Regions from separate parts of the Streptomyces sp. DT2A-34 genome, predicted to be linked through region 1. Evidence: riboswitches for the same ligand, from Rfam matches in the RefSeq annotation. Region 1 holds a riboswitch; each other region holds the start of a gene.
What was found. Region 1 has a riboswitch for cyclic di-AMP ahead of QQM39_RS26865 (transglycosylase family protein). Riboswitches for the same ligand answer to the same signal wherever they lie in the genome.
Positions count from the first base shown of each region.

Region 1 (7,650 bases):
ACCGAGCTTGTCGGTGATGGTCTTCCAGCCGTCCCAGTCGTCCTCGAACAGCGGGTCCTCGATGGAGACCAGCGGGTACGCCTCGACCAGCTCGGCGTAGTACTCGGTCATCTCGGCGGCGGAGCGCGCCTTGCCCTCGAAGAGGTAGGAGCCGTCCTTGTAGAACTCGGACGCGGCGACGTCGAGCGCGAGGGCGATCTGCTCGCCGGGGGTGTAGCCGGCTTCCTTGATGGCCTCGAGGATGAGGTCGAGGGCCTCGCGGTTGGAGCCGAGGTTCGGGGCGAAGCCGCCCTCGTCGCCGAGGCCGGTGGACAGGCCGCGGCCCTTCAGCACCTTCTTGAGGGTGTGGTAGACCTCGGTGCCCCAGCGCAGGGCCTCGGAGAAGGTCTCCGCACCGATCGGGGCGATCATGAACTCCTGGATGTCCACGTTGGAGTCGGCGTGCGAGCCGCCGTTCAGGATGTTCATCATCGGCACCGGCAGCAGGTGCGCGTTCGGGCCGCCCAGGTAGCGGAAGAGGGGGAGGTCGCTGGCCTCGGAGGCGGCGTGGGCGACGGCGAGCGAGACGCCGAGGATGGCGTTGGCGCCGAGGGAGCCCTTGTTGTCGGTGGCGTCCAGGTCGAACATGGCCTGGTCGATCAGGCGCTGCTCGGTGGCGTCGTAGCCGACGAGCTCCGGGCCGATCTGCTCGATGACGGCGAGGACGGCCTTCTCGACGCCCTTGCCGAGGTAGCGGTTCTGGTCGCCGTCGCGGAGCTCGATGGCCTCGAAGGCGCCGGTGGAGGCGCCGGACGGAACGGCGGCACGACCCGTGCTGCCGTCGTCGAGGCCGACCTCGACCTCGACGGTGGGGTTGCCTCGCGAGTCGAGGATTTCCCGGGCTACGACGACGTCGATGGACGGCACGAGCATCTCCTTCGTGGATGTGACGCTGGTAGTGCGGGGCTGTGAGCCTTGCGACTAGAGCCTAACCGCCTCGGGGACATCGGCAGCCGACCGACCGTCCCGTGGACAGGACCGAACCGTACCCATTGTTTCCTGCCGGAACAAAGGGGGAACAAAGGATGGGCGACATCCGGGGAAAGAAAAGCCCCGCCCCGGTGCGTACGGGGGAACACGCACCGGAGCGGGGAGCCCGTGGGGGACGGGGGTGACCCTCACGAGGTCTTCGCTATGAGGTCCACGGATGTGAGGGCCCTGTGGTTCAGCTGCCGCCCTCGTATTACTTCAGGTGCAGCTGCTGACCCGGGTAGATCAGGTTCGCGTCCTCGACGATGTCCTTGTTCAGCTGGAAGAGCTTCTCCCAGCCGCCCTTGACGTCGTGCTCCGCGGCGATCGAGCTGAGGGTGTCGCCCTTGACGACCTTGTACTCGCCGTCCCCCTTCTTGACCTTCTTGCCGGTCGGGGTGGTGACGGTCTTGGTGCTCTTCTTGGCGGCCGGACGCTCGCTGGAGCGGGAGGCCGACTGCTCCTCGGTGGAGCGGGTGGTGCTCTCGCTGCTCTGCGAGGAACCACTCGACGACGAGCCGGAGCCGTTGTAGGCGGCGCTCGACAGGCCGGTGCCGCAGTGCGGCCAGGCACCCTTGCCCTGGCCGGCGAGGACCTTCTCGGCGATCTCGATCTGCTGGGCCTTGCTGGCCTGGTCGGCGGTGGAGGCGTACGCCGTGCCGCCGTACGCGGCCCACGTGGAGGCGGAGAACTGCAGACCGCCGTAGTAGCCGTTGCCGGTGTTGATCGACCAGTTGCCGCCGGACTCGCACTGGGCGACGGCGTCCCACTCGGAGGCGGTGGCGGCGGAGGCGCTGCCGGCCGCCATCAGCGGGGCGGCCACGGCGGCGGCGCCGGTGACGCCGACGACGGCTATGGCGCGAGCGGCCTTGGACGGACGACGGTGCTTGCCCTTGCTGGAAAACAGCATGGAGAGATCCCCTCACCGACGCCTGCGAGGTGAGCTGTCGGGTTCGGGCCGGTTGAGTTGCCCGGCCGCGCACGTTCGCCTTTCGGCTCCCACTGCGCGGCTTCACCCCTAGCCGACTCCGGCCGTGCGGCCCCGAAGGGCCTCAACTGCCGGACCCGGCGCTTACCTTGGGTCCCCCGCTCCTGCCTACGGCGCTTGACGCGACGACTGTTCCCGTACGGCCGCTGGCAGGATTCGGCGTTGCGGCAGCCGGGGCTCGTGGTGACGAGCGGTCATGACCGTAGCCACGCGATTCGCGGAATTTCAAAGACGATCAGGGCTTCTGAGATCTATCTCTCACTGCATTCAAAGCGGACATTCAGTGCGAATCATGACGCGAACTCCGGCTGTTTTTCACCCCGTTCGCCCCCTATTCGGTGGGGACTTCCAGGGTCTGACCGGGGAAGATGTGGTTCGCGTCAGTACCGATGGCCCGCTTGTTCGCGTCGTACAGCGCGGACCATCCGCCGTCGAGGTCAAGGGAGTCGGCGATGGAGGCGAGAGTGTCGCCGGCGCGCACGGTGTACGAGGCATGGCGGCCGGAGGACTTGACGGCACTCTCGGTCGCCTCGCTCTCGTCGGCACTGGGGCCACGATGACGCCCGGAGCCGGTCGCCTCGGAGTCGATGGCTCCGGTGTCGACGAGGCTCCGGGAGCCCTCTCCCTGCTCCGAGTTGTCCCGATTGTCACCCTTGGACGTCTCTACGGGTGAGCCGTCGGGCGACTGCGAGGCGCCTGCGTCGGCGGACGTATCGGACTTCGAGGAGTTGTCCGTCATAGAGGATGAAGAGGGCGAAGAGGAGGAATCCTGGGACGATTCGGACGAGGTGTCGGGAGAGCCGCTCGGCGAGTTCGAGGAGTCGGAGGAATTCGAGGAGTCATCGGACGGGTTCGCCGCATCGGACGAGTCCGATGCGCCCGACGAACTCGACGAACTCGACGAATCGAGCAATCCGGACGATCCGGATACTTCGGAGGGCGAGTCCTCCGCGACGCCGGTGTCGAGGTCGAGGTCGACCGAACCGGACTTCTGAGTGAGCCCGTTGAGCACCGCACAGGTGCCCCAAGGACTGGTCCCCTGGTCCGCGAGGACGTCCTGGGCCACGGCGATCTGCTGGGAACGGCTCGCCAGGTTGGGACTGGAGGCGTAGTCGAGGCCGCCGTACTCCTCCCAGTCGTCCTGGGTCAGTTGCAGTCCGCCGTAACGTCCGTCGCCGCTGTCGGCGCTCCAGGAGCCGCCGCTCTCACAGTCGGCCACCTTGTCCCACACGGTGCCCTCGGCCGCGCTCGCGCCCGTGGCGCCGAGGAGCGGGATGGCGATGGCGGACCCGGTCACTCCGGCTGCGACGAGGAGCGCCGGAGCTTGACGGGGGCGACGGTGACGACCGTTCCCGGAGAGCATGCGGGGACCTTTCGCGAGACAACGGTGACTGCGGCGCGTGAAACCTGGGCGCCGTCATTGATCCGTGAACGTATAGGCAGACGATCACTTGTCACAAGTTAATGCCGCGCAGATCACGTGAAGATCACAGACTTAAGCGCGTGTCACGTTTGCGCCGGTGGACGTACTCACCCAACAGGGGTGAACTCCACCGGAAGCGTACGCAGTCCGCGCATGATGAGGCCGCCCCGCCATCGCAACTCGGCCGGACCCACCGCGAGTTGCAGATCCGGGAGGCGGGTGAGGAGCGTGGCGAGAGCGGTCTGGCCCTCCAGGCGGGCGAGCGGGGCGCCGAGGCAGTAGTGGATGCCGTGGCCGTAGCCGAGGTGCTGGTTGTCACGGCGGCCGAGGTCGAGGACGTCGGGGTCGGTGAACCGCTCCGGGTCACGGTCGGCGGCGGCCAGGACGACGAGGACGGGATCACCGGGTGCGATGTGCTGCCCGCCGATGGTGAGCGGTTCGGTGGCGAAGCGCCAGGTGGCGAGTTCGACGGGGCCGTCGTAGCGGAGGAGTTCCTCGATGCCGGTTTCGAGGAGGGCGGTCTCCTCGGCGGCGAGGGAGGTCTGGAGGCGGGCGCGCTGCTCGGGGTGGGTGAGCAGGGCGTAGGTGCCGTTGCCGATGAGGTTGACCGTCGTCTCGAAGCCGGCGAACAGCAGGATGAAAGCCATCGCCGCGGCCTCGTTCTCGGTGAGGTGCTCGCCGTGGTCGGAGGCGCGGATGAGGCCGGAGATGAGGTCCTCGCCGGGGGTGGGCGTGTCGGGGAGTGCCTCGCGCTTGCGGTGGATGAGGTCGGCGAGATAGCCGCGCATCTTCTTCACGGACCGTGCGACGCCGCCCCGGGGGCCGCCTTGATGCCGGATCATCATGCCCGCCCAGTCCCGGAAGTCGTCCTGGTCCTCGCGGGGGACGCCGAGCAGGTCGCAGATGGCGTAGATGGGCAGCGGGAAGGCGAACTCGTGGATCAGGTCGGCGCTCCCCTTCTGTGCGAACCCGTCGATGAGCCGGTCCGTGAGCTCCTGCACCCGGGGGGCGAACTCGGCGACGCGGCGAGGGGTGAAGGCCTTGGAGACGAGCCTGCGCAGGCGGGTGTGATCGGGCGGGTCGATGTTCAGCAGGTGCGTCATCAACTCGGCCTTGCGCTCACCCGGGATGCCGGTCTTGCCCTTGGCGTGGGCGGGTTCGTCGTGGTGGGCCGGGTTCTTGGAGAGGCGGGCGTCGGCGAGGGCCTGCTTGGCGTCGGTGTAGCGGGTGACCAGCCAGGCCTCCACGCCGCTGGGGAGGCGGGTGCTGTGCACGGGCGCGTGCTCGCGGAGCCAGGCGTAGGCCGGGTAGGGGTCGGTGGCGAACTCCCAGCTGAAGAGTTCGGGGGACTGGGGGGTGGGGCTCGGGGGGTGGGGCTGGTTGGTCACTCCTTGACGGTATCCGCAGGGGTGGTGGGGGTGTGGCCCGGTGGTGGGGGGAGAGATTCGGGGAGGCCTTCGGGGTCTACGGCGGCGGCTCGGCGGCGCCAGTCGGCTGCCTCTTCCTCCTTGCCCTGGGTCAGCAGCAGCTGGGCGATGTGCCGGGCCGCGAAGGGGTAGCCCTGCCGTTCTGCTGCGAGGTACCAAGACCTCGCTTCGGCGTACTGGCCCTCTTTCTCCAGCAGGGCGCCGAGATTGACCATGGCGGACCGGATCCCACCCTCTGCCGCCCGTCGGAAGAGAGCTTCGACCTCTGCCTCGTCGAATGACTCCGTGCCACTGAGGTGGATCGCGAGCGTGTTCGCCGCACGCGGATCACCCCAGTCGGAGGCGTAACGAAGCCAGGCCTCCGCCTCCGGCCGGCCCCACTGGCTGAACAACTTGCCGAGCTTCAGGGCGACTTCGGGATGCCCGGCCTCGGCGGCCCTGCGGTACCAGCGGACCGCCTCGTCGTCGCGCCCCGTGCCGAGCACCATGTCGCCCAGCTCATACGCCGCCTCGCCCTCACCAGCCTCGGCCGCCGTGCGCAGCCAGTGCTCGGCCCGGTCCCGCAACAGGCTGCCGAGCCTTGCCGCGGCTCTGGCGCTGCCCGCCTCGGCCGCCCGCTCCAGGTACGGGAGCGCACTGCCCGTCTCCCCCGGTCCTGCAGAATCGCCGCCAGTTCCACGGCCGCCCACGCGTCCCCCGCGTCCGCCGCCCGCCGCAGCCACTCCTCACGCTCGTCCCCCTCGGTACGCCGAGCGAACCCGAGCGCCACCGCCGCGTCCCCCGCCTCCACGCGGTCGTGCAACGCGGTGCGGGCCGCGTCCAGGACAGCCGGGAAGTGCAGCGCAGGGTCCGGCTCCCGGGCCGCGTCCAGCAGCGTCCACCACACCTCGTCCGGCACCGGCTCCAGATCGCCGCCCGATCTCAGCGCCTCCGAGACGAGCGCGCCGTACGCCCGCCAGGTGCCTTCCTCCTCGCCCGCCACGAGCAGCCCCGAAACCCCGAACATCGGCGCCGTCGCCCAGGCCAGGGCGTCCTCGAACGACTCCCGGTCCTCCGCCCGGTACAGCTCCTGGACCCTCCTGAGCAGCTCGGCCGGCACCGCTCCGGTGACCCCGCAGCGGGCGAGGTCGATCGCCGCCCGGACCAGTAACTGCCCACGTGGGTGCTCCAGTTGGGTTCCCACGCGACGCCATTCGTCGAACAGGTGATGTCCGACGGCGAAGTACGTGGCCAGGCCCTCCCGGCCGCTCCACATGTACGCCGGATACGCCCGCCGGTCGTCGAGCGCCGCCAGCCGCGCCAGCTCCGCCTCACTCCACTCGCGCCCGAGCTCCACCGTGCGGGCCGCGGCGACGACCCGGTCGCCCGGGGCGGTCCCGGCCCGGCGCCGGTAGTACCCGTCGGGGCTCATCGTCGCGAGCACGACGGCACCGAGATCGTTGAGCCGCCCCAGGAGCCGGAGGTCCAGGCCGCCCGCGCCGAGATGGCCGGTCAGCTCGTCCAGCCAGAGGACGTACTTGCCGGGGTTGCCCCGCAGGGTGGCCGCCAGCGGCCGGAGGTCCTCGCCCGGGTCCGGGGCGTACAGCCGGTACCCCTCCAGTGACCGCACGCCATGCCATGCGGTGTACGACTTGCCCACGCACGGTTCGCCCAGGATCAGCACAAGGCTGTTGCCGGCGAGTTGGGCGCGCAGCTCCTCGTCGCAGTCGCGCGGCACATACGGCGGCACGTCGGGCAGCCCGGGGACGGGCCGGGTCGGGCGTACGCCGAACTCCCGCGGCCCCACCTCACCCACCGGCCGCCACTGCGCCGGGGCGGGAACGGTGCCGTAGTGGTTGTACTGCACGCCCACGACACGGTGGTGGAACGTGGAATCGCGGAAGTCGACGTGGTCACCGGCCACGTGGTCACCGATGACGAGCTCGGCGGCACTAAGGATCACCTCACGGGCGTTGTCACCGGTCACGGGGGCGGCGTAGTCGGCCCCGATGGCCTTGAGGGCGGAGAACTCCTGGGGATGGTTTCTGCGCAGGACCACCAGCAGACTGACCCAGTCGCGGGCGTCCGCGCTGTCCATGGACGCCATCCCGGCCGTCCGGGCCCAGAGGTCCACCGCTCCGGGAACGCTCGACCGTTTCAGCGATTGCAAGACCTCCTGCGAAGTCTCCCGCGAGTCGACCATGGCGCGCGTCAGCGCGTCCCTCAGCTCCTCCAACGACTCCCTTGGCACACCGGCCCCCCGCCTCGCTCCCGCCCGTTGGCCCAACGGTACTAAGAGGACACCCCCTCAGCAGCCCGCACCGCATCCCGGTATGCCCGCGCGGCAACCCGTAGGGCCGCCTCCGGATCCACCCCGGCCGCCTCCGCCCGGACCGCCATCGCGAGCAGCTCGTACCCGATGCCCTCCCCCGACGGCAGCGGCACCTCCAGCCCCGCCGTGCGCACCCGGGACGCCAGCTTCGCCGCGAGGGCGAGGCCGGGCTGGCCGAGGGGTATGCCCTCCGTCACCGAGTTCCGCTGCTTCTCGACGGCCTTGGTGCGCAGCCAGTGCTCCTTGACCTCCTCGGGCGTCGTCGCCGTCTCGTCGCCGAAGACGTGCGGGTGGCGGTGGATGAGCTTGGTGACGATGCCGCCGGCCACGTCGTCGATGGAGAAGGGGGACTCCGGGTCCTCCTCGGCGATCCGCGCGTGGAAGACGACCTGCAACAGGACGTCGCCCAGTTCCTCGCGGAGCTCGTCGCGGTCGCCGTCCTCGATCGCCTCGACGAGTTCGTACGCCTCCTCGATGCCGTACTTCGCCAGGC
Region 1 is NZ_JASTWJ010000001.1:5,977,334-5,984,983, reverse strand. It holds gene eno (phosphopyruvate hydratase) at 1-906, opposite strand, end outside; gene QQM39_RS26865 (transglycosylase family protein) at 1,223-1,918, opposite strand; cyclic di-AMP (ydaO/yuaA leader) riboswitch at 1,923-2,122, opposite strand; gene QQM39_RS26860 (transglycosylase family protein) at 2,328-3,359, opposite strand; gene QQM39_RS26855 (cytochrome P450) at 3,527-4,807, opposite strand; gene QQM39_RS26850 (tetratricopeptide repeat protein) at 4,804-5,334, opposite strand; gene QQM39_RS26845 (hypothetical protein) at 5,250-6,923, opposite strand; gene QQM39_RS26840 (nucleoside triphosphate pyrophosphohydrolase) at 7,118-7,650, opposite strand, start outside.

Region 2 (7,650 bases), 3.1 Mb from region 1:
CCGGCCAGGACATCTCGCTGTACATCAACTCGCCCGGCGGCTCGTTCAGCGCCATGACGGCGATCTACGACACGATGCAGTTCGTCACCTGCGACGTGGAGACGATCTGCCTGGGCCAGGCCGGGGCATCCGGCGCGGTGCTGCTGGCCGCGGGCACTGCGGGGAAGCGATTCGCGCTGCCGGGGGCCCGGATGGTGATCCATCAGCCGGGGCTGCCCGAGCCGATCGAGGGACAGGCGAGCGATCTGGCCATCCAGGCCGACGAACTGACGCGCGTTCGGACCTGCCTGGAGGAGCTGCTCGCCCGGCACACCGGGCGCAGCCGCGAGCAGGTGAACCGGGACATCGAGCGGGACAAGATCCTCAGCGCCCAGGAGGCGCTGGAGTACGGGCTGGTGGACCGGATCATCCCCAGCCGCAAGGCCACCCTCGCCCCGCCCACAGGGCGGTGATCGACCGGTGCTTCCACCCGAGTTGCCGCCGCTGCCCGCACTGACGCGTGCGGAGGGGGAGTTGATCGACCGTTATCTCGATGTGGTGGACCTGCTCGGCCGGATCAACCCGACACGGCACGGCGACACGTACCGCGGACTGCGCGCCGCCCAGGCGCTCGTCGGCAAGGCGACCGAGCTGCGGGACGCGCTGGCGCTGATGCACCAGCGGGGCGAGACCGAGCTGCACTCCCCCACGCTGGCGCGTGCGCTGCGCGTGCTGGACGGGGAACGCCGCACGGCTCGCGTCAGGGTGCCGCCACGCTCCGACAGTTGACGAGTCGTACAGAACGGTTCCGGACGCCTCGGCCCACGGACGAGGCGTCCGGATGGACGCCGAAACGAACCAAAAGGTGTACCCACTTTCGGCGTAGCAACCTGCCCATTTATGCGCCCCTCCGGTTGCGCAACAGGCTTGGCCCCAAGGCGGAATGGGACGCTCCATCGCTGGTCGGGGGCTCGTCGAGTACCTGGACACCCGGTCGAACACGGGGGTGTCCACCCGAACGGGCGAGTGGTGAGTAACGCCACAAATCCCCGGTTCCGTTGGGTTTTTCGTTCATCCGTGCGTCAAGATCCCTGTCTGACGACAAGCCCCCGCCGCAGCGGCGGGGCGGTCCGGGCGGACGCCGAGTCCTGCCGCCGCCCGGATGACCGGTCGACAGGAGTGGATCGGCAGGAGTGGAGGACCCGAGCAAGACGGGTCGCCGGAGCGGACGTTCGTTCGATCCGAGCAACCCTTGGGGTGAAGCCGCGGCAACGCGGCCGGGCAACTTCGCCAGCCCGAATCCGACAGGTCATCCTTCACAGGCGGCTGACGAAGGGTTGCGCATGACTGCGCTCAATCGTGTCCCGTCGCTCATGGCCCGAGCCGGTACGGCCTCGGCTCTCACCATCGCCGCAGTGGGCGGCTCGATCGTGGCGCCCGGCTTCGCCTCAGAGGCCGAAGCCGCCACACCGGCGACCAAGGCACTTCAGATCGCGGCCTCCAAAAAGGGCTCACCGTACAAGTGGGGCGCCACAGGTCCGCACAGGTTCGACTGCTCCGGGCTCACGCTGTACTCGTACAAGAAGGCCGGCAAGAAGCTGCCTCGTACGGCGGCCCAGCAGTACAACAAGACCCGCCACATCTCCGCCGGCAACCGCAAGGCCGGAGACCTGGTGTTCTTCCACTCGGGGTCGAACGTCTACCACGTCGGCATCTACGCCGGGAAGGGGAAGATCTGGCACTCCCCCAAGAGCGGGGACGTCGTGCGGCTGCAGAAGATCTGGACCAGGAGCGTCTGGTACGGCCGGGTCAAGTGACCCTCCCCGGGGGCGGTGACGGCAGCCTGACGCGCTGTCACCGCCCCGGGACACCGGACTGAGGGCCAGCCCCCGGAAAGGGCGTCAGACGTCCACCAGCGGCCCGGCGAGGAGTGCCACGCCGAAGGCCGTCAGCGCGGCGCCGGTGACGGTCGTGACCGCCCGTGCGACGCGCGGCCGGCGCAGCCACCTGCCGAGCCGGTCCACCAGCAGGGCGACGACCTGGAACCAGACGAGCGCGATCGCGACCACGATCAGCGCGAGCAGCAGCGTCCGGGGCAGCGCCGGGGCGCCCGCGGGCACGAACTGCGGCAGCACGCTGAGGAACGTGAGCGACGCCTTCGGATTGAGGGCGTTGGTGACGAAGCCCTGCCGCAGCGGTCGCGTGGTGGAATCCTCCCGCGCGGCCTCCCCTTGCGTGTGCCGCTGCCGCAGCGTCTGGACACCCAGATACAGCACATAGACGCCGCCCACCACCTGGAGCGCGCGCAACAACGCCGGTACGGCGGCCAGGACCGCGGCGACTCCCACCACCGCCAGCGTCACATGGACCAGCAGCCCGGCCCCGATCCCGAGCGCACAGGCGATGCCCGCCCGGCGGGAGACGAGGGCGTTGCGTACGACGACGGTGAAATCGGCCCCGGGCATGGCGACCAGGCCGGCGGAGACCCCGGTGAAGGCGATGAGCTGAGCGTCCATGCGGCCAGCCTGCCGCGCCGGGGCCTTCAGCAGGTATTTCGAATATTCTGGGTATTCCTTAAGCAGTGCTTTAGGCAGTGCTTTGGACAGTCACCGTCGGCGCCACGCTCGAAAGGGACCCAGCATGTACGACCCGACCCGCCTCGCCGCCCTGGTGGCGGTCGCCGAGGCGGGCTCGATCACCCGGGCCGCCGAGCGGCTGGGCTACACCACGCCCGCGCTCTCCCAGCAGCTGGCCAAGCTGGAGCGCGAGACGGGCACCGCCCTTCTGGTGCGGCACCACCGCGGGGCGCGGCTGACCGGTGCGGGCGAGTTGCTGGTGGCCCGGGCTCGGCGGGTGCTCGACGAACTCGACCGGGCCCGGCATGAACTGGCCCGGCTGACCGGCCTGACGGGCGGCACCCTCCGGCTCGGCACGTTCCAGACCGCGGGCATCCATCTGCTGCCGCCGGCCCTCAGCGCGTTCCGCCGGGCGCATCCGGACGTGGAGCTGACGGTCGCCGACTACGAGCCGTCGGCCGGTGTCGCCGCCGTCGCGGCCGGCGAGGTCGATCTGGCGCTGACGCACACCTACACACCCGGCGACCCGGTCCCGCTCCCGTCCTCCGTCGGCATCGAGCCGATCCTCGTCGAGGAGCTGGTCCTGGTGTCCGCTCCGGGCCACGCCCTCACCAGCGGGGCCGCACGGCTGCCGCTGACCGAGCTCGCGGGGCAGCCGCTGATCAGCATGGCGCCGGACGCTCCGGCCCGGCGGGGCGTCGAGACGGTGCTGGCCCGCGTCGGGGCCACGCCCTCGGTCCTGGTCCCGACGCCTGGGTACCTCCTGGTGTGCGCGCTGGCCAGTGCGGGGCTCGGGGTCGCGGTCGTACCGGAGATGGTGGCGCGCACGTCGGTCACTCCGGTGGGGGTACGGGCGTTGGAGGGCGGCGAGCTGCGCCGTACGGTCTCGGTCGCCTTCCGGAGTGACGAGGCGGCTCCCGCCGCGGACGCCTTCCGGGCGCTGCTGCGCGGCACGTTCGGACGGGCCGGGCAATCGCAGCAGCCCTGAGGGTTACGGCTCTTGCTGTCCCGCGGCCGGCACCGGCTCCGCGGCCGCCGTCCAGGGCAGTTCGATGGAGACGGTCTTGCCGCCCTCGCGCGTGGGCCGCACTCTCAGCTTGCCCCCGCACTCCGCGGTCAGCCAGCGGATGATGACCAGGCCGCGGCCGTTGTCCTGCTGGACGGCGGCCGGCAGCCGCTTGGGGAAGCGCGGGTGGCTGTCGGTGACCCCGATACGCAGGTGTTCGTCACGGTCGAGTTCGAGGTCCACCGTGAAGGTGGGTGACTGTCCGAGGGTGTGCTGTACGGCGTTGGTGGTGAGTTCGGAGACGATCAGACGGATGGTGTCGGCCACCTCCGTGTCCGGTGGCAGTCCCCACTCGGCGAGAGTGGTGACCACGTAGGACCGGGCCGCGGAGACCGAGGCGGGATCGCTCGGCAGAGTGACGGATGCTTCCAGGTGATCTGCCATGGCGACGTCGTCCCTTTCCCAACGGGACCGCAGTCCGACACGGAGCGGATGGTTCGAGTACGGTCCCGGACTGGTGCTTCGTCGCCAGACTGCCATTACCAGGGCCGTCAGGGTGCCGATCCACCAAGATATGCATATATCTGTCGCTCGAAGCGGTGAACTCTGCGACGGCAGACCGTATTTGGGCGGCTCGGTTGGAGTAAGGAGTTGCCCATGCAGCACGGTCCCGCGGTGCGCCGCCGGAAACTGGGCGCGGAACTGCGTGCGTTGCGCACCGGGGCCGGGCTCACCAGTGGTGAGGCGGCCCGGCTGGTGGGCTGGCACCAGTCCAAGGTGAGCCGGATCGAGACCGGCGCCAGCGGGGTGAAACCGGCCGATGTGCGGTTACTGCTCGACACCTACGGCGTACAGGACTCCCAACTGCGGGAGTTGCTCCTGGTGTTGGCGGGATCGGACGAGGGTGGCGGGCGGCATCACTGGTGGCACGCGTACCGCGGAGTGCTGCCGCCGACGTACCGGGACTTCATCAGCCTGGAGTCCCAGGCGAGTGCGATGCGCACGCTGGAGACGTCCGTGGTGCCCGGGCTGCTTCAGACGCCGGAGTACGCCCGGGCGGTGACCCGGGCCGCGGTGGGCGGACTCGCCGACGAACCCGGCGCCGCCGACGAACGGCTCGACGCGCTGGTCGCGGTCCGTCTGGCCAGGCAGGACGTGCTGCACGGCGATCCGCCGTTGCGCCTGAGCGCGGTGCTCGACGAGGCGGTGTTGCGCCGGGAGATCGGCGGGCCCGAGGTGATGGCGCGGCAGCTGAGGCGGCTGGTGGAGGCGGCGCGACTGCCCCAAGTCCGGCTGCAGGTCCTGCCGTTCGCGGCCGGGGAGCACATCGGCATCACCGGACCTTTCGTTATCTTCTCATTTTCGCGCACTTCTGATCTGGATGTGGTTGTTCTCGACCACTTGACGAGTAGCCTCTACCTCGAACGGAAAGAAGACCTCCAGGCCTACACGGAGGCCTTCAACACCCTTCGGATCCACGCCCTTTCGCCCGAGGAATCGTTGGATTACATCGCCGCGCTTGCTGGCGGCGCGTAAGGAGGCACCATGACCGCACTGCCTCGGAACGTGACTTCAAGTACCGATCTGCTCGGCGCGCGATGGCTGCGCAGCAGCTACAGCACGGGAGCGAACAACTGCGTCGAGACGGCACGGCCGCACTCCGGTCCCTGGACCGGACTGCTCGCCGTGCGCGACTCCAAGGACCCGGCCGGACCCGCGCTGCTCTTCTCCCCCGAGAGCTGGGCGGGCTTCACGACCGCGTTCCAGTCCTGACCATTCACCCTGACCATTCCGATCAGGTCTGACCAACTCTGATCAGTTACGCCAGGTGCGGCGGCAGGGCCGTGTCACGCCGACTCATGGTCGTGTCTCGTCGATGACCCGTACCGCGCGTTCGATCTGCCCCTCGGAGAGGTCCGCGCGGGCGGTCAGCCTCAGCCGCGAGATGCCGTCGGGGACGGAAGGAGGACGGAAGCAGCCCACCGCGAGGCCCGCCGCACGGCACTCGGCGGCCCAGGACACGGCCTCTTCGGGGGACGGCGCGCGCACGGAGACCACGGCGGCGTCCGGACGTACGGCTTGCAGGCCCGCGGCCGTCAGCCGGGTGTGCAGTTCGTTCGCGACCGTGCGTGCCCGCGCCGCACGCTCCGGCTCGCGGCGCAGCAGTCTCAGTGCCGCCAGGGCCGCGCCCGCCGCCGCGGGGGCGAGGCCCGTGTCGAAGATGAACGTCCGGGCCGCGTTGACCAGGTGGTCGATCACCCGGGCGGGGCCGAGGACGGCTCCGCCCTGGCTGCCGAGCGACTTGGACAGCGTGACCGTCACGACGACGTCGTCGGCGCCCGCGAGTCCCGCCGCGTGCGGGGCGCCGCGGCCGCCGTCGCCGAGCACGCCGAGGCCGTGGGCGTCGTCGACGACCAGTCCCGCGCCGTGTTCCCGGCTCGCCTCGGCGAGCCCGCCCAGCGGGGCGGCGTCGCCGTCGACCGAGAAGACGGTGTCCGACACGACGACGGCGGGCCCGTCGTGCGTCTGGAGCGCCGTGCGCACGGCGTCCGGTTCGGCGTGCGCGACGACCTGTGTGGTGCCGCGCGCCAGCCGGCAGCCGTCGATCAGCGAGGCATGGTTCCCCGCGTCGGAGACGATCAGCGAGCCGTGCGGCGCCAGCGCCGTGACCGCGGCGAGGTTGGCCGCGTAGCCGGACGAGAAGACCAGCGCCGCCTCGAAGCCGCAGAAGTCGGCCAGCTCGCGCTCCAGCTCGGTGTGCAGCTCGGTCGTGCCCGTGACGAGCCGGGAACCGGTCGCACCGCCGCCCCACGTCCGGGCGGCCCGCGCCGCGCCCTCGGTGACCTCGGGGTGGTGGGCCAGCCCCAGGTAGTCGTTGCTCGCGAGGTCGAGGAGCGGCGAGTCGGCGGGGCGCGGGCGCAGGGTCCGTACGAGTCCGGCGCGGCGGCGCAGCTCCGCCTGCTCGTCGATCCAGCCGAACGCCATGGCTCCTCCGGGCTTTTGTAGGCAGTGCACAGACACTAGTCGCACGGTCGGCCACCCACGGTGTGGCAATACCCACACATCGAAGTGACAGGGTTGTCCGAAGTCTCCTTGGCTCGGAGCCCCTCCGTACGTCAGGATCAGCTCCCATGGATCTGCTGAACACGCTGGTGGACAAGGGGCTTCGGCGCGAGCTGCCGACCCGCGAGGAAGCCTTGGCCGTCCTCGCCACTTCCGACGACGACCTGCTCGATGTGGTGGCCGCGGCCGGCAAGGTACGCCGGCAGTGGTTCGGCCGACGGGTGAAACTCAACTATCTCGTCAACCTCAAGTCGGGCCTGTGCCCGGAGGACTGCTCCTACTGTTCCCAGCGGCTCGGCTCCACCGCCGGCATCCTCAAGTACACCTGGCTCAAGCCGGACGAGGCCTCGCAGGCCGCCGCCGCCGGTTTGGCGGGTGGCGCCAAGCGGGTCTGTCTGGTGGCGTCCGGGCGCGGCCCGACCGACCGTGACGTGGACCGGGTCTCCGACACCATCAAGGCGATCAAGGACCAGAACGAGGGCGTCGAGGTGTGCGCCTGTCTCGGTCTGCTGTCCGACGGCCAGGCGGAGCGACTGCGCGAGGCGGGCGCGGACGCGTACAACCACAACCTGAACACCTCGGAGTCCACGTACGGGGACATCACGACCACGCACACGTACGCCGACCGTGTCGAAACCGTGCAGAAGGCGCACGCGGCCGGTCTGTCGGCCTGCTCGGGGCTGATCGCGGGCATGGGCGAGTCCGACGAGGACCTGGTCGACGTCGTCTACTCGCTGCGTGAGCTGGACCCCGACTCGGTGCCGGTCAACTTCCTGATCCCGTTCGAGGGCACCCCGCTGGCCAAGGAGTGGAACCTCACCCCGCAGCGCTGTCTGCGGATCCTGGCGATGGTGCGGTTCGTGTGCCCGGACGTCGAGGTGCGCATCGCGGGCGGCCGCGAGGTACATCTGCGCTCGATGCAGCCGCTCGCCCTGCACCTGGCCAACTCGATCTTCCTCGGCGACTACCTCACCAGCGAGGGCCAGGCGGGCAAGGCCGACCTGGAGATGATCGCGGACGCCGGGT
Region 2 is NZ_JASTWJ010000001.1:9,113,088-9,120,737, reverse strand. It holds gene QQM39_RS40660 (ATP-dependent Clp protease proteolytic subunit) at 1-452, shown strand, start outside; gene QQM39_RS40655 (hypothetical protein) at 460-768, shown strand; cyclic di-AMP (ydaO/yuaA leader) riboswitch at 1,109-1,319, shown strand; gene QQM39_RS40650 (C40 family peptidase) at 1,323-1,796, shown strand; gene QQM39_RS40645 (LysE family translocator) at 1,881-2,495, opposite strand; gene QQM39_RS40640 (LysR family transcriptional regulator) at 2,620-3,543, shown strand; gene QQM39_RS40635 (ATP-binding protein) at 3,547-4,005, opposite strand; gene QQM39_RS40630 (helix-turn-helix transcriptional regulator) at 4,219-5,097, shown strand; gene QQM39_RS40625 (DUF397 domain-containing protein) at 5,107-5,334, shown strand; gene QQM39_RS40620 (8-amino-7-oxononanoate synthase) at 5,419-6,546, opposite strand; gene bioB (biotin synthase BioB) at 6,693-7,650, shown strand, end outside.
Region 2: linked by a shared signal. The riboswitch ahead of QQM39_RS40650 (C40 family peptidase) and the one ahead of QQM39_RS26865 (transglycosylase family protein) in region 1 are both predicted to bind cyclic di-AMP.

Region 3 (7,650 bases), 5.0 Mb from region 1:
GACTGCCAGCCGCTGCCCGGGCTGCTGGCCGAGAAGCTGCTCGCGCACAGCCCGCACCTGGACCGGGTGTTCTTCGGCAACAGCGGTACGGAGGCGGTGGAGACGGCGCTGAAGTTCGCGCGGTTCGTCACCGGCAAGCCGCGGGTCCTGTACTGCGACCACGCCTTCCACGGGCTGACCACCGGTTCCCTGTCCGTCAACGGCGAGTCCGGCTTCCGGGACGGCTTCGCCCCGCTGCTGCCCGACACGGCCGTACCGCTCGGCGATCTCGACGCCCTGGCACGGGAGTTGACCAAGGGTGACGTCGCCGCCCTGATCGTCGAGCCGATCCAGGGCAAGGGCGTGCACGAGGCTCCGCCCGGATATCTGCGGGCCGCCCAGGAGCTGCTGCACCAGCACAAGGCGCTGCTCATCGCCGACGAGGTGCAGACGGGCCTCGGCCGTACCGGCGACTTCTACGCCTACCAGCACGAGGACGGTGTCGAGCCGGACCTGGTGTGCCTGGCCAAGGCGCTCTCCGGTGGCTATGTGCCGGTGGGCGCCACCCTCGGCAAGGACTGGATCTTCAAGAAGGTCTACTCGTCCATGGACCGCGTGCTGGTCCACTCGGCGAGCTTCGGGTCCAACGCGCAGGCCATGGCGGCCGGGCTCGCCGTGCTGTCGGTCATGGAGAACGAGCAGATCGTCGCGAACGCGCGGGCGACCGGGGAGCTGCTGAAGTCCCGGATCGCGGCACTGACCGACAAGTACGAGCTGCTCGCCGACGTCCGTGGCCGGGGCCTGATGATCGGCATCGAGTTCGGCAGGCCCAACTCGCTGAAGCTGCGCGGCCGTTGGACCATGCTGCAGGCCGCGCGCAAGGGCCTGTTCGCGCAGATGGTCGTCGTACCGCTGCTGCGGCGGCACCGGATCCTCACCCAGGTCTCCGGGGACCACCTGGAGGTGATCAAGCTGATTCCGCCGCTGATCATCGGCGAGCGGGAGGTGGACCGGTTCGTGGACGCCTTCACGGACGTGATGGATGACGCGCACAGTGGGGGCGGGCTGATGTGGGACTTCGGCAAGACGTTGATCAAGCAGGCGGTTGCCAACCGGTGAGGGCCGGGTAGCCGGGGACGGTTGGGGTCGCCGGGGACGGCTGGGGTGGCCGGGCCGGAGGTTTTTGCCTGAGAGGCAAGAAATTTGCCTGTGAGGCAAGCCCTCCGGCTGAATGAAGAGCATGAGCTCTTCCGAGATCGAGCCGGAGGCCGATTCGACGGGGCTGGAGGCCCTCCCCGTCGTCGCGCCCCAGCTCCGTGCGCTGCGCCGCCGCGCCTCCCTCACCCTGGAGGCCGCGGCCCGCGCCGCCGGGCTGTCGCCGGCCCACCTGTCCCGCCTGGAGACCGGGCAGCGCCAGCCCTCGCTGCCGATGCTGCTCGCGCTCGCGCGCATCTACGGTACGACCGTGTCCGAGCTGCTCGGCGAGACGGTCGCCGACCGGGACGCCGTCGTGCGCGCCGCCGACATGGAGCCGACCTCGGCGGGCGGCTGGACGTACTGGCAGGCGGGCGCGCCCGGGCGTGGGATGCAGGCCCTGCGCGTCCATGTGCCGTACGGCGCGCAGGGCGACATCGTGCGCGTGCACCCCGGCGAGGAGTGGCTCCACGTGCTCCAGGGGCGGCTTCGGCTGCGCTTCGGGGACACCACGCACCGGCTCGCCCCCGGCGACAGCGCGCACTTCGACTCGCTGACCCCGCACCGTATCGCCGCCCAGGACCAGGGCGGGGTCGAGCTTCTCTTCGTCCACACCCTGCTGCAGAGCCCCACGGCCACGCTGTGCCTGGGCCCCACCCCTGGAGTGACGCCATGAGCGACATGGAGGAGAGGTTCCCCCGCGCCCTGTGGGTGCGGCTGATCATCTACATCGCGGTGGGGCACGTCTTCGCGGCCTTCATCTACCTGCTGTTCGAGGTGGGAGCGAAGTAGAGGTGCGGAGCGAAGGAGTAGATGCGCGGAGCGAAACACAGGCGCGGGGTGGGTGCGAGGCGGCGGCCGGGGGTCAGTCGAGCAGCCGCTCCCGGAGCCGCTCCCGGATCTCCGGGGTGACTCCCAGAGCCTGCTCCAGGTAGGCGTCGACGCCGCCCCATGTCTCCTCGATCGTCTCGAAGGCCGCCGTGAGGTATTCGGCGCGTGCGTCGAAGAGCGGGCTGAGCAGCTCCATGACCTCGGGGGAGTAGGCCGAGGCGGAGCTGCTGCTGCGGTGCACCTTGTAGCGGCGGTGCTTGGCGTTGGACTCCAGGTAGTCGGTGAGGATCGCCTCGCGCTCGACGCCGAGGGCGAGCAGTGTCACGGCGATGGACAGCCCGGCGCGGTCCTTGCCGGCCGCGCAGTGCATCAGGGCGGGCACGCTGTCCTCCGTGAGCGCGTGCAGCACCCGGGAGTGCTCGGCGGTGCGCTCCTTGATGATCGTGCGGTACGAGGCGATCATCCGGCCCGCGCCCTTGCCGTCCGCCAGGATCGCCCTGAGCTGGTCGAGGTTGCCGTCCCGGACCATCTTCCAGAACTCGGCGCCGTCCGCGGGATCGGACAGCGGCAGGTTCACATTGCGTACGCCCGGCAGCTCGACGTCCGGCCCTTCGAGCTTCTGGTCGGCCGCGTTGCGGAAGTCGAAGATCGTGTGCAGGCCCAGGGAGTCCAGAAAGGCGGCGTCCTCCTCGGTCGCGTGCGCGAGGTGGCCGCTGCGGAACAGCACTCCGTACCGCACCCGCCGTCCGTCCACGGTCGGCAGTCCGCCCACATCGCGGAAGTTGCGAACTCCGGCCAGTTCGGGCTCGGTCGACGGGATCTGCTGCGTCACGGGGGCTCCTCCCAGTCGGCCCCGCCGACGCGGCTCTGCGGTGCGGCCGACGGGGTGCGTTCTCGACGATACGACATGGCTTCCTGGGCCAATGGGTTGTCCACAGGCGTTGCCTCGGCATCGCGGCGCCCATGATGATGTTGGTACTCGATCGCACCTGTTTGGATCTGTGAGGGCTTGATGCTGGAGATCTCCGACGACGGCCGTACGTGGCTCCTGACTGGGCCGACCAGCAGTTACGCCGTCCATCTGACCGAAGGCGACGAGCTCCTGCACCTCCACTGGGGGCCACGCGTCGCCCTCGACGACGCCGAGGCCCTCGCCGTGCGCCCGCTGCCGGAGTACTGGCCCTTCGAGTCCCCGCTCGACGGACGCGAGGAGTACCCGGTCGAGGGCGGCCCCCGCTTCGTACGGCCCGCCCTGTCCGTGCGCACCGACGAGCGGCGCGGCACCGAGTGGGGTTTCGAGCGGTACGAGACCGAGGGCGACGAGCTGCGGTTGCGTTTTTGTGACGGCGGGCTGAGCGTCACCCTGCACTACCGGATGCGCGGGGACGTCGTGGAGCGGTGGGTGACCCTGGACAACCAGGGGCCCGCCCTGGAGCTGCTGCGCGCCGACTCGGCCACCTGGACGCTGCCCGACCGGGAGGACTGGCGGCTGTCGCAGCTGCACGGCCGCTGGGGCGCCGAGTCCCGGCTCGCGCGGTCCCCACTCACTTACGGGGAGAAGGTCATCGGCAGCCGCCGCGGGCACACCGGGCACCAGCACCTGCCGTGGGTCGCGCTGGACACGGACGCCACCGAGGAGCGCGGCGAGGTCTACGGCTGCGCCCTCGGCTGGTCCGGAACCTGGCGCATCGCCGTGGCCCAACTCCCGGACGGGCGCGTGCAGATCACCGGAGGGGCCGGATACGACGACTCGGGCCTGCTGCGGCTGGCCGCGGGGGAGTCCTTCACGACCCCCGTCTTCGCCGGACTGTGGAGCGACGGCGGCTTCGGCGGGGCGAGCCGGGCCTGGCACGCGTACCAGCGCGCGTATGTGATCCCGGACGCCGACCGGGACCGGCCGGTGCTGTTCAACTCCTGGGAGGCGACGGAGTTCGACATCTCCGAGGAGCAGCAGCGCGTGCTCGCGCGGCGGGCCGCGGCCATCGGCGTCGAACTGTTCGTGGTCGACGACGGCTGGTTCGGGACGCGCACCAGCGACCGCGCCGGGCTCGGCGACTGGACGCCCAACCCGGACCGCTTCCCGTCGGGCCTCAAGCCGCTCGCCGAGTACGTGCAGGCGCTCGGCATGCAGTTCGGCATCTGGGTCGAGCCGGAAATGGTCAATCCGGACAGCGAGCTGTACCGCACCCACCCGGACTGGGTGCAGCACCAAACGGGACGAAAGAGGACGGAGTTCCGCAATCAGCTCGTATTGAACCTCGCGCGCGACGACGTCCAGGAGTACCTCTGGGAGCGGCTCGACGGGCTCCTCTCCAGCGCCCCGATCGACTATGTGAAGTGGGACTTCAACCGCTGCTTCACCGACGCCGGCTGGCCCGGTGGGCCGTATCCGCAGCGCCTGTGGGTCGACCACGTGCGTGCCCTGTACCACTTGCTGGACCGGCTGCGGGCCGCGCACCCGGGCGTCGCCTTCGAGTCCTGCTCGGGCGGGGGCGGGCGGATCGACCTCGGCGTGCTGAGCCGTACGGACCAGGTGTGGACCTCGGACAACACCGACCCCCTCGACCGGCTCGCCATCCAGCACGGCTTCAGCCAGATCCACCCGGCCCGGGTCATGGCCGCCTGGGTCACCGACAGCCCGAACGCCATGCTCAATCACCGTGCCAGCTCGCTGCGCTTCCGGTTCGTGAGCGCCATGGCGGGCGTGCTCGGCGTCGGCGGTGACCTCGCCACGTGGAGCGAGGAGGAGCTCGCCGAGGCCCGGGAACGGGTGACGCTCTACAAGGAGATCCGGCCCGTGGTGCAGCGCGGCGACCTCTATCGGCTGCGGCCTCCGCGGGGCGGGTTGAGCGCGGTGCAGTATGTGCTCGGGGGCGAGACGGTCGTCCTCGCCTGGCTCCAGGCCCAGAGTTACGGCGCGCCCGTCCCGGCGCTGCGATTGCGCGCCCTTGACCCGACAGAATCGTACGAATGCCTTGAAACGGGCGAAATTCACCGAGGTGCCGTACTGGTGCATCACGGACTGCGCGTCGGTTTGCATGGCGACCTTGATGCGGCAGTTATCCGACTGCGTCGCATCTAGGGGTTCTGTCCGAATTAGCGCCTTCATTCCAACTCGCTCTGGAGTGAAGGGAGCTGGAGCGGTGTCACGTGAGGAGTGTCATATTCGTGACCGTGCGTCGCCCGTCATGTTCACGTAATTCCCGTGCTTTTCCAGGGGTTTTACGTCCGGCGGCGCACCGGTAATCCACGGAGTGTGACTGGGAATTCCCACAAGGGATCAACAGGAACGCATTCGGACGGAACCCCTCACTTGTTCCCTTGCGTCTTCCTCGCTTACGTTCGCCACCAATCCGGACGGACGCCCAATCCTGCCGCCGCCCGGAGACCGCACACTCACCCGACCACGGCAGGAGCGGGGGACCCACAGGTACAACCGCCTGTTCCGGTCTCCGGAACGGCTAGGGGTAAAGCCGCGTTTCGGCGCGGCCGGGCATCTCCAGCCCGCACCCGACAGCTCACCTCGCAGGCGCCGGAGAGGAATTCGCCATGCCCGCGAAGGGTAAGCACCGCCGCCCGAAGTCCCAGCGCTTCACCCGCTCCATAGCCGTCGCCGGAACCGGTGGCGCCGCTCTCGCCCTCCCTCTCATCGGAGCCACCGGCGCCCACGCCGCTCCCTCGCAGTCCGTTTCGGAAAAGGCCGTTCAGTCACTTCCGGCCGCCGAGAAGAAGGCGGTCGAGAAGACGGCCGCCGAGAAGAAGGCGGTCGAGAAGACGGCCGCCAAGAAGAAGACGGCCGTGCGGACCTATTCGGTGAAGGTCGGCGATTACCTCTCGAAGATCGCCGACGAGCAGGACGTCAGCGGTGGCTGGAAGAAGCTCTACGCCGACAACCGCGAGGTCGTCGGCGAGGACCCGTCGCTGATCCACCCCGGCCTGAAGCTCACGATCGGCAAGAAGGCCACGGCGAGCGCCCCCAAGTCCTCGTCGTCCTCGCCCTCTTCCTCCTCGTCGTCCTCCAAGGACTCGTCCGCCGCGAAGTCCTCCGCGTCGAAGAAGACGACCACGGCCGCCCAGAGCGTCGAGAGCACCGGCACGACCACCGGCTTCTCCGCCCCCGTCGCGGGTGCCGCCGTCAGCACCGCCTACAAGGTGGCGGGCAGCATGTGGTCCAGCGGCTACCACACCGGCGTCGACTTCGTCACCCCGACCGGCACCGCACTGAAGGCCGTTGGCGCGGGCACCGTCGTCTCCGCGGGCTGGGGCGGCGCCTACGGCAACCAGGTCGTCATCCAGCTCGCCGACGGCTACTACGCCCAGTACGCCCACCTGTCGTCGCTCTCCGTCTCGGCCGGCCAGACCGTGACCGCGGGCCAGCAGATAGGCTTCTCCGGCGCGACCGGCAATGTGACCGGCCCGCACCTGCACTTCGAGATCCGCACCACGCCGGACTACGGCTCGGACGTGGACCCGGTCGCCTACCTCCGCTCGAAGGGCGTCCCGGTCGGCTGACGACCCCTTCCTCGGAACCACCTGCCTGACACGCCACCGAAGGCCGGACCTCGATCCCTAGGTCCGGCCTTCGGTGTGTCCGGCTGCGCCCGTTCATGATCGCTTCATTGCGGTCTTGTGCCAGAGCCGGCCCGGGGTGTCGACAAGGAGGGGAGGGTGAGGACACAGTGATCCCCGTCATGGTGCAAGCGCTTTCTGCGTCGGCTCCCGGAGGTTCCCGTGTCCCGCGTCGACAGACGTACGTCCCTGGCCGCCGCGGTGGCTGTGGGGTTGCTCCTCGGCGCCCCGCAGCCCGTCTTCGCGTCCGATGCGTCGACCGTCGTACGCCCCGACGACAGGCGTCTCGTCTACGAGGGGCACTGGGGCCGCACCCCCGAAGCGGCCAGCACCGTCAACTCGGGCTCCCGGCTGCGCTTCCGCTTCACCGGCGGTAGCGTCCACGCCCTCTTCGACGTCGGCTCGATCACCGTGCCCGCGCAGATCTACGTGTCGGTCGACGGCGGGCCGAAGCGCCTGCACGCGGTCGACCGGGGCGATCTGCGGATCACCGCGGACGGCCGGGGACCCCACTCGGTCGAGATCTCCGTCAAGGACGTCTTCTCCCGGGCCAACCGGTGGACTCCGCCTCTGGAGACGGGCGTCGTGCTGACCGGTCTGCGGCTCGACGACGGCATGCGTCTGCTGCCTCAACCCGCCCCCGGCGCCCGGAAACTGGCCTTCTACGGCGACTCCATCACGCAGGGCGTCATGGCTCTGTGCGAGGTGAACACCTCCGACTGCGCCGACGGTACGGCCACCTACCCCACCCTCGTCGCCGACGCCCTGCGCGCCTCGCTCACCCAGGTCGGCTTCGGCCGCCAGGGTGTGATCCAGACCGGCAACGGGGGAGTACCGGCCGCGCCGGACGCGTACGGCTGGAACCACGCGGGCTCCCGGGCCGACTCCGACCGCCGGGCCGACGTGATCGTGGTGAACCAGGGCACCAACGACGCGGCGTACGGCTCGGCCGAATTCCGGTCCGCCTACCGCGCCTACCTCGACAAGCTGCGGGCCGCCGCCCCGCGCGCCCGCATCCTCGCGCTGTGCCCGTTCAACGGCGCGCACGCCGACGACATCGCAACCGTGGTCGGTGAA
Region 3 is NZ_JASTWJ010000001.1:1,007,880-1,015,529, reverse strand. It holds gene QQM39_RS04350 (aspartate aminotransferase family protein) at 1-1,098, shown strand, start outside; gene QQM39_RS04345 (helix-turn-helix domain-containing protein) at 1,220-1,849, shown strand; gene QQM39_RS04340 (DUF6126 family protein) at 1,846-1,965, shown strand; gene QQM39_RS04335 (tyrosine-protein phosphatase) at 2,039-2,836, opposite strand; gene QQM39_RS04330 (alpha-galactosidase) at 3,017-5,086, shown strand; cyclic di-AMP (ydaO/yuaA leader) riboswitch at 5,392-5,549, shown strand; gene QQM39_RS04325 (LysM peptidoglycan-binding domain-containing M23 family metallopeptidase) at 5,554-6,516, shown strand; gene QQM39_RS04320 (GDSL-type esterase/lipase family protein) at 6,736-7,650, shown strand, end outside.
Region 3: linked by a shared signal. The riboswitch ahead of QQM39_RS04325 (LysM peptidoglycan-binding domain-containing M23 family metallopeptidase) and the one ahead of QQM39_RS26865 (transglycosylase family protein) in region 1 are both predicted to bind cyclic di-AMP.

Region 4 (7,650 bases), 2.2 Mb from region 1:
CCGCCTACGACCGCCTCGTCCCTTACGGGCGCCTGGGGGAGCGGCCGTAGGACGCCGGGGGTGCCGGGGGGCTGGTTACGCGTCCGGCGGCTGCCCACACAGGGGGAGCGGGCCGCCGCCGGACTTCCTCGGCGGTGGTGTCCGACTGCCGCCCCTGGCCCGGGCGGCGGTGGGGAGCCGGTCACCTGGTGGAGGACGCTAAACCTCACTGTGTCGGGTCGGTAACGCGTTGTACGGAAGTGCCGGGAGCGGACCGCGGGATGACCGTAAGTGAGCGTGATCCTGGGGTGGGGTCGTCGTGTTCACGCAGTGTGCTGACCGATGTGGCGGTTTCCGGGGTTGTGGGGGTGGCGGGGTGCTATGGCGCATATATGCAAGATCGGTAGGCGGGGTGGGGCGGGGTGGGGCGTGGGTGGGGGTGAGGGCTGGGGTGAGTGGAGTGCGTTGAGTGGGGCGGTGTCGGGTGGCTGTCCGGCGCTCATTAGGCTCCGGCTCCATGGACGTACTCATCCATCTCTTCGTCGGCCTGCACATCATCGGTATCGCCGCGCTGCTCGGTGGTTTCTTCACCCAGATGAAGGCGATGGGCCAGGGCACCGCCCGGTTCGTCCCCGCGATGCTGCACGGCGCGCTGACCATGCTGGTTACCGGGGTGATCCTCGTTGGTCTCAATCAGGCGGACGACCAGTCCGTCAACAACATCAAGATCGGCGTGAAGCTGGCGCTGCTGATCGTGATCCTCGGACTCGTCTATGTGAAGCGGGACGACGAGACGGTGGACAAGAGTCTGTTCGGGGTGGTGGGGCTGCTGACCACGGCGAACGTCTTCATCGCTGTGTTGTGGACGTGATGTCGGACTCGTGGGTCGTTCGGGGGCGTGTCCGGTGGTGGTGACGGAGAGTGTTGCCGCGGCGGTCATTCCCATCGGGAACGCGGTTGCCCGGCGGCGTACGTCGTAGCGCGGCCGGGGCCATGCGATCTCGGCGATGAGCAGCACGGCGTACCAGGCCAGGGTGAGGGTGATCCGGGACAGGGTTTCCTGGCCCGTCTGGTGCAGGGTCACCGACAGGGTGCCGGTTGCCATGCCGGCGGCGTCGGCTGTGGGGCTGCCTCCGGCGGTTGGGCGGGGGTGCCTGCGGCGGCCTGTTGCTGTCGGGTGGGGGTGCGGGTAGCGCCCAACGGTGGGTTGTGGGTCGGGGCCGTGCCGGGGGGTGTCCGTCCTCGGTCGGGCGGTGGGCGTTGGGCTAGAGGTGCTGTGTCTTGACGCCCGACTCTGCGGGCGGACACCCCCCGGCACGTCCCCTTCCCGCCGTACGCGGGTGCGGCGCCGCGGGGGTACTCCCACGCGCGCGTGTCGGAAGCTCCGCCACGCGCGCGTGCGGCGTCAGGCCGGGCGGACCACGCTGTGGATCGACGACTCCCCGTCGTAGTAGACCGACTCCTCGCGGACGTAGGCGCCGGGCTTCGGGGCGTGGATCATCATGCCGTTGCCGATGTAGATGCCCACGTGGGTGACGTCGTCGTAGAAGAAGATCAGGTCGCCGGGCTGGGCGTTGGAGAGGGAGACCGTGGTGCCGGCGTTGACCTGGTCGTAGGTGACGCGGGGGATGTCCACGCCGGCGGCCTTCCAGGCGGCCTGGGTGAGGCCGGAGCAGTCGTAGGAGTCGGGGCCGGTCGCGCCCCAGACGTACGGCTTGCCTATCTGGGAGCGGGCGAAGGCGAGGGCCTTCTCGGCCTTGGTGGCGTACGAGGAGTCCGTCGCGGATGAGTCCGAGGTGCTCGAGTCGGACGGCTGCTCGGTGCTCTCCTGCTGCTGGGCGGCCTCCTGGCGTTGGCGCTCCGCCTCTGCCTGCTGCCGGGCCAGCTCTGCGGCCTTACGTGCGGCTTCCTCCTGCTTGCGCTTCTCGATCGCGGCCAGGCGCGCCTTTTCCTCCGCCGTCAGCTTCGAGAGGAGTTCGCGTGCGTCAGCGAGCTTCCTTTGGACGGTGGTCTTGGCGGTCTGCAGGTCGTTCTGCGACTCGGTGAGCGTCTCGAGGCTCTGGGTGGCCTCCTGGCGCTTCTTCATCGTCGCGGACTGCTGCGTGAAGTAGTCGTCGACCGCTCCCTTCTGACGGCCGGTCATACGGTCCATCAGCTGGGTCTGGTCGAAGTAGTCCTGCGGGGTGTCCGCGAGGAGGAAGGTCGCCGTGTCGGGGGCGGTGGCGCCGGTGCGGTACTGGGCGGCGGCGTTGCGACCGAGTTCCTCGCGCGCGTCGTTGAGCTTCTGGGTGCGCTGGGCGACGTCGTCGAGGAGGGTGTCGACGCGCTTGCGCTGCTTCGCGGTCTTCTCCTTGGCCGCGTTGTACTTCTCGGTGGCCGACTCCGCCTGGCGGTAGAGGTCGTCGACCTTCTTCTCGACCTCTTCGAGGCTCGGCTTGTCGTCCGCCGAGGGGCTCGCGTTGGCCGTCTGGGACAGCAGGGCCACGGAGGTGAGGGCCGCCGTGGCGAGGGCGGGGGTCCGTATGCCTGCTACGCGCGTACCCGCGGGACGCGACTTGCGGTGCGACGCCAAGGGAGGCGACTCCTTCCGTACTCCGCCTACCGAGTTAGCTGTCGGGTTCGGGCGGGTGGTCCGGAAGGGTTGCCCTACGGCCTCTCCCTGGGCGGGATCGGGCCGATTCACCCCAAGTTCGGTGGGTCCCCGGCTCCGGCAGCGCGGCGGCGTACCGGACTCGGCGGAGGCCGTGCGGCCCGGCGACGTTCGCCGGTGGGGGTCGTACGGCCTGTCCGGCACGGTAGCCAACTCGTGTGGCCCCTGTGAAGGTTGATGTTCGATATGCCCGATACATTTTCGTGACCTTGGGTCAGGGCGTTGCGGACTGTGGCGGGTGGGGGTGGGTTTGGGGTTGTTTGCGATTCTTTGGGTTGGGTGTGGACTTTGGGTGATGTTGAGCTTTGCTGGTGTCGGGATCCGCGGCGGGTGGGGTGCGGGTTTTCGGTTGATTGCGGACCGTGACGGGATGGGTGGACAGGGTGAGGAGGCGCGGGGGGGCGGGTGGATCTGGAAGATCATCTGGGTTTGAAACAGGCGATGTTCTCGGGGTGGCCGCGGGCTGTCAGTGGGGCGCCCTAGACTCGGAGAGCGATGAGCAGCCTCTTTGACGACAGCTTCCTGGCAGACCTCCAGGCCCCACGCGGCCACGAGGAAGAACTCCCGCCGCCGCCCGAGGACGATCACACTCCGGAGCCGGTTCCGGACGATCTGTTCGGCGGGAAGTTCGACGTGCCTCCGGACCGGGACGCCTACTACCGCGACGGCGCCCCGCGCCCTGCCATCGACGCGGCCGCGCTGCTGGAGGGGCTGAACGAGAACCAGCGTGCGGCCGTCGTCCACTCCGGCGGCCCGCTGCTCATCGTGGCCGGCGCCGGGTCCGGCAAGACGCGGGTGCTCACCCACCGCATCGCCCACCTGCTCGCCGAGCGGAACGTGCACCCGGGGCAGATCCTCGCGATCACCTTCACCAACAAGGCCGCGGGCGAGATGAAGGAGCGCGTCGAGCAGCTCGTCGGCCCGCGTGCGAACGCGATGTGGGTGATGACCTTCCACAGTGCGTGCGTGCGCATCCTGCGCAGGGAGAGCAAGAAGCTCGGGTTCACGTCTTCTTTCTCGATCTACGACGCCGCCGACAGCAAGCGGCTCATGGCGCTCGTCTGCCGGGACCTGGATCTTGACCCGAAGAGGTTTCCGCCCAAGTCCTTCAGCGCCAAGATCAGCAATCTGAAGAACGAGCTGATCGACGAGGAGGACTTCGCCGCTCAGGCGACGGACGGCTTCGAGAAGACCCTCGCCCAGGCCTACGCCATGTACCAGTCGCGGTTGCGGGAGGCCAACGCCCTCGACTTCGACGACCTGATCATGACGACGGTCAACCTGCTGCGCGCCTTCCCGGACGTCGCCGAGCACTACCGCCGTCGCTTCCGCCATGTGCTGGTGGACGAGTACCAGGACACCAACCACGCGCAGTACGCCCTTGTGCGCGAGCTCGTCGGGACCAGCGAGCACCCGGTCGACGTACCGCCCAGCGAGGACGACATCCCGCCCGCCGAGCTGTGTGTGGTGGGTGACGCCGACCAGTCGATCTACGCCTTCCGCGGCGCGACCATCCGCAACATCCTCCAGTTCGAGGAGGACTACCCGGACGCGACGACCATCCTGCTGGAGCAGAACTACCGTTCCACGCAGACGATCCTGACCGCCGCCAACGCGGTCATCGAGCGCAACGAGTCGCGCCGTCCCAAGAACCTGTGGACCAACGCGGGCGCGGGCGCGCGCATCACCGGCTATGTCGCCGACACCGAGCACGACGAGGCACAGTTCGTCGCCGAGGAGATAGACCGACTGACCGATGCGAGGGACGCGAAGGCCGGCGATGTCGCCGTCTTCTACCGTACGAACGCCCAGTCCCGTGTCTTCGAAGAGGTCTTCATCCGCGTCGGCCTGCCGTACAAGGTCGTCGGCGGGGTCCGCTTCTACGAGCGCAAGGAGGTCCGGGACGTCCTGGCCTACCTGCGGGTGCTGGCCAATCCCGAGGACTCCGTGCCGCTGCGGCGGATTCTGAACGTGCCCAAGCGGGGCATCGGTGACCGTGCCGAGGCCATGATCGACGCCCTTTCGCAGAGGGAGAAGATCAGCTTTCCGCAGGCGCTGCGGCGCGTGGACGAGGCGTACGGCATGGCCGCGCGGTCGACCAACGCCGTCAAGCGGTTCAACACGCTGATGGAGGAGCTCCGTACGATCGTCGAGTCCGGCGCGGGACCGGCGACCATCCTGGAGGCGGTGCTCGAACGCACCGGCTACCTCGCCGAGTTGCAGGCTTCCACCGACCCGCAGGACGAGACCCGGATCGAGAACCTCCAGGAACTTGCCGCTGTGGCGCTGGAGTTCGAGCAGGAGTCGGAGGAAGGGGAGGCGTCCGGTGGGCTCGCCGCCTTCCTGGAGCGGGTTGCCCTGGTCGCCGACTCCGACCAGATTCCCGATGAGGACGAGGACGGCTCCGGCGTCATCACCCTGATGACCCTGCACACCGCCAAGGGCCTGGAGTTCCCGGTCGTCTTCCTCACCGGCATGGAGGACGGCGTCTTCCCGCACATGCGTGCCCTAGGCCAGACCAAGGAGCTGGAGGAGGAACGGCGGCTCGCCTACGTGGGCATCACGCGCGCGCGTGAACGGCTTTATCTGACCAGGTCGTCGATGCGGAGCGCGTGGGGGCAGCCGTCGTACAACCCGCCGTCCCGCTTCCTGGAGGAGATCCCGGCGCAGCACGTGGACTGGAAGCGCACGGGCGCGTCCGCGCCGGTTTCCTCCGGCCCGGCGTCCGGTGTGGCTGCCTCGCTGTCCTCGTCCCGTTCGCGCTCCGCGGCCTCGGGCGCGTCCGGTTTCGCCACGCGCCGTACCTCGGAGAAGCCGGTCGCCCAGCTGGCGGTCGGGGACCGGGTCACGCACGACCAGTTCGGGCTCGGCACCGTGATGGCGGTCAAGGGCACGGGTGGGAACGCCGAGGCGACGATCGACTTCGGGGACACCAAGCCGAAGCGGTTGCTGTTGCGGTACGCGCCGGTGGAGAAGCTCTAGCAGTGACAAGTGTGCGCCCCCGCTGCAGAGCGGGGGCGCACAACGAAGACGTCGAAGTCGTCGGGCCGCTTACGACGGGTCGAGTCCGTGGCTGCGCAGCCAGGGAAGCGGGTCTATGGCCGAGCTGCCACCCGGCCGTACCTCGAAGTGCAGGTGCGGGCCGGTCGAGTTGCCGGAGTTGCCGGAGTACGCGATCGGGTCGCCGGCCTTCACCGTCGTACCGGAGGCGACACGGTAGCTGGAGAGGTGGCAGTACCACGTCTCCGTGCCGTCTTTCGCGGTCACGATCATCATGTTGCCGTAGGCGCTGTTCCACTGCGTCCGGACAGTGCCGTCGGTCGCGGACATCACCGTCGTGCCGTACGAGACGGGGAAGTCGATGCCGGTGTGCACGGACATCCAGTTGATGCCGGCCTGGCCGTAGTAGGCGCTGAGGCCGTGCTGCGCCACCGGAAGGGCGAACTTGGGGCGCAGCCGCTCCTTGCGGGCCGCCTCCTCCGCCGCCTTCTTCTTCTCGGCCGCCTGCTGCGCCTTCAGGTCGATGCGCTCCTGCGTACGGCTGGCCCGGTCGGCGAAGTCGTCGGCGCCGGCGGAGAGGTTCTCGAGCTGGGTGTCCAACTTGTTGTTCGCGGTGGACGGCTTCACGGCCTGGCCGTCCGACGCCGTCGTCGCCGTGTCCTTGTCGTCGGTCGTCAGGGTGCCGACGGAGGCGGCGGCGATCCCCGCGACGCCCATCACACACGCCGAGGGCACGGCGACCGTCAGCAGAGCGGAGCGCTTGGGGGGTGTACGGCGGCGGGAGCGGGAGCCGCTGCGGGAGGCGGCGCGTGGGGAGGGGGCCGGAGTGGACTCCTCCTGGCCGTCGAGGAGCGGGGCCGCGGCGGGGAGATCGCCGGTGGCGCTCAACTCGGCGTCGTGCTGGGCGGGGTCGTCGTACGCGGCGGGGTCGTCGTACGCGGCGGGGTCGTCGTACGTCGTGGGGGCGGCGTGGTCGATCTGCTCGAAGTGCGCGGTCGCCTGTTGATCGAAGGATTCTGCTGACTGCTCGTACTCGTCGGCTGCCTGCGCGGTGGTGCCGGTGCCGCCGTCGGAGTTCCACTGCGTGGCGTCGTACGCCCCGGTGTCGAAGGCCTGCGTGCCCCATTCCCACTGCTGGGTCTGGTCGGCCGGGGCGCCGGACTGGTCGGGCTGGAGCCAACTGCTCGCGTCCCAGTGACCGGATGTGTCGTGGCCGGTGGCCTGCTGCGGGACGAAGGCGAGCCGCTCGTGTTCGGCCGTCCACGCCGTGGCGTCGTACGTGCCGGTGTCGTAGGCGGCGTGGTGCTGGGTCGCGTAGGCGTCGTAGTTCACGGTCTGGTGGTTGCCCGTGGACCACTGTGTGGTGTCGTACGCGCCCGTGTTCTCGCCGGGAAGGCTGCCGAACAGGGGGTCCGCGTCGAAGGTCGGGGCGGCGTGGGCGTGGCCGGCGGCGCTGAATTGAGTGGCGTCGTAGGCGCCGTAGCTGGTGGAGTCACCGTAGTGGGCTTCCTGGGCGCCGTACGACGCGTAGTGCGCCGAGGCGGCATCGGAAGCCGTAGCCGGGGAGGTCATGGTCCCCGACGGGTGACGATCGTTCACCAACTTCTCTCTCGCCTCGACAACAGGGGCTGCCAGAGCAGTGCGGCGACTGTACCCGGCGGTACGCGGGCACGACAATCTTCGGCAGGTTTCGCGCCTGAAGGAAACGGGCATTCGGCCGTGTTTTGGCGGACTGTGGGCGCGAGTTGGCCTTGTGTTCGAAGATTGTTCGATGTCGGTGTGCTGTTCTGAGTCTGTGAGCCGAGTGTGAGTCGGGTGTTGAGGGCTGCTGTCGAGGTCGGCGCGGGAGCTGTGTCGTGGGAGCTGTTGAGGGGTGGCGGTCACGCCACTGTCAGGCCGTCGGCCTGTGCCGCGGTTTCCGCTCCTGTCCGTGCGGTGTCGAGGGCCTGCCGTATCCCGGTCGCCACGGCGGGGTGCACGGGCAGGGCGAGGTGGCCGATGCCGGTCACGCGGACGTTCTG
Region 4 is NZ_JASTWJ010000001.1:3,773,160-3,780,809, reverse strand. It holds gene QQM39_RS16460 (hypothetical protein) at 497-850, shown strand; gene QQM39_RS16455 (C40 family peptidase) at 1,385-2,551, opposite strand; cyclic di-AMP (ydaO/yuaA leader) riboswitch at 2,560-2,727, opposite strand; gene pcrA (DNA helicase PcrA) at 3,125-5,611, shown strand; gene QQM39_RS16445 (M23 family metallopeptidase) at 5,681-7,201, opposite strand; partial or broken gene QQM39_RS16440 (esterase/lipase family protein) at 7,510-7,650, opposite strand, start outside.
Region 4: linked by a shared signal. The riboswitch ahead of QQM39_RS16455 (C40 family peptidase) and the one ahead of QQM39_RS26865 (transglycosylase family protein) in region 1 are both predicted to bind cyclic di-AMP.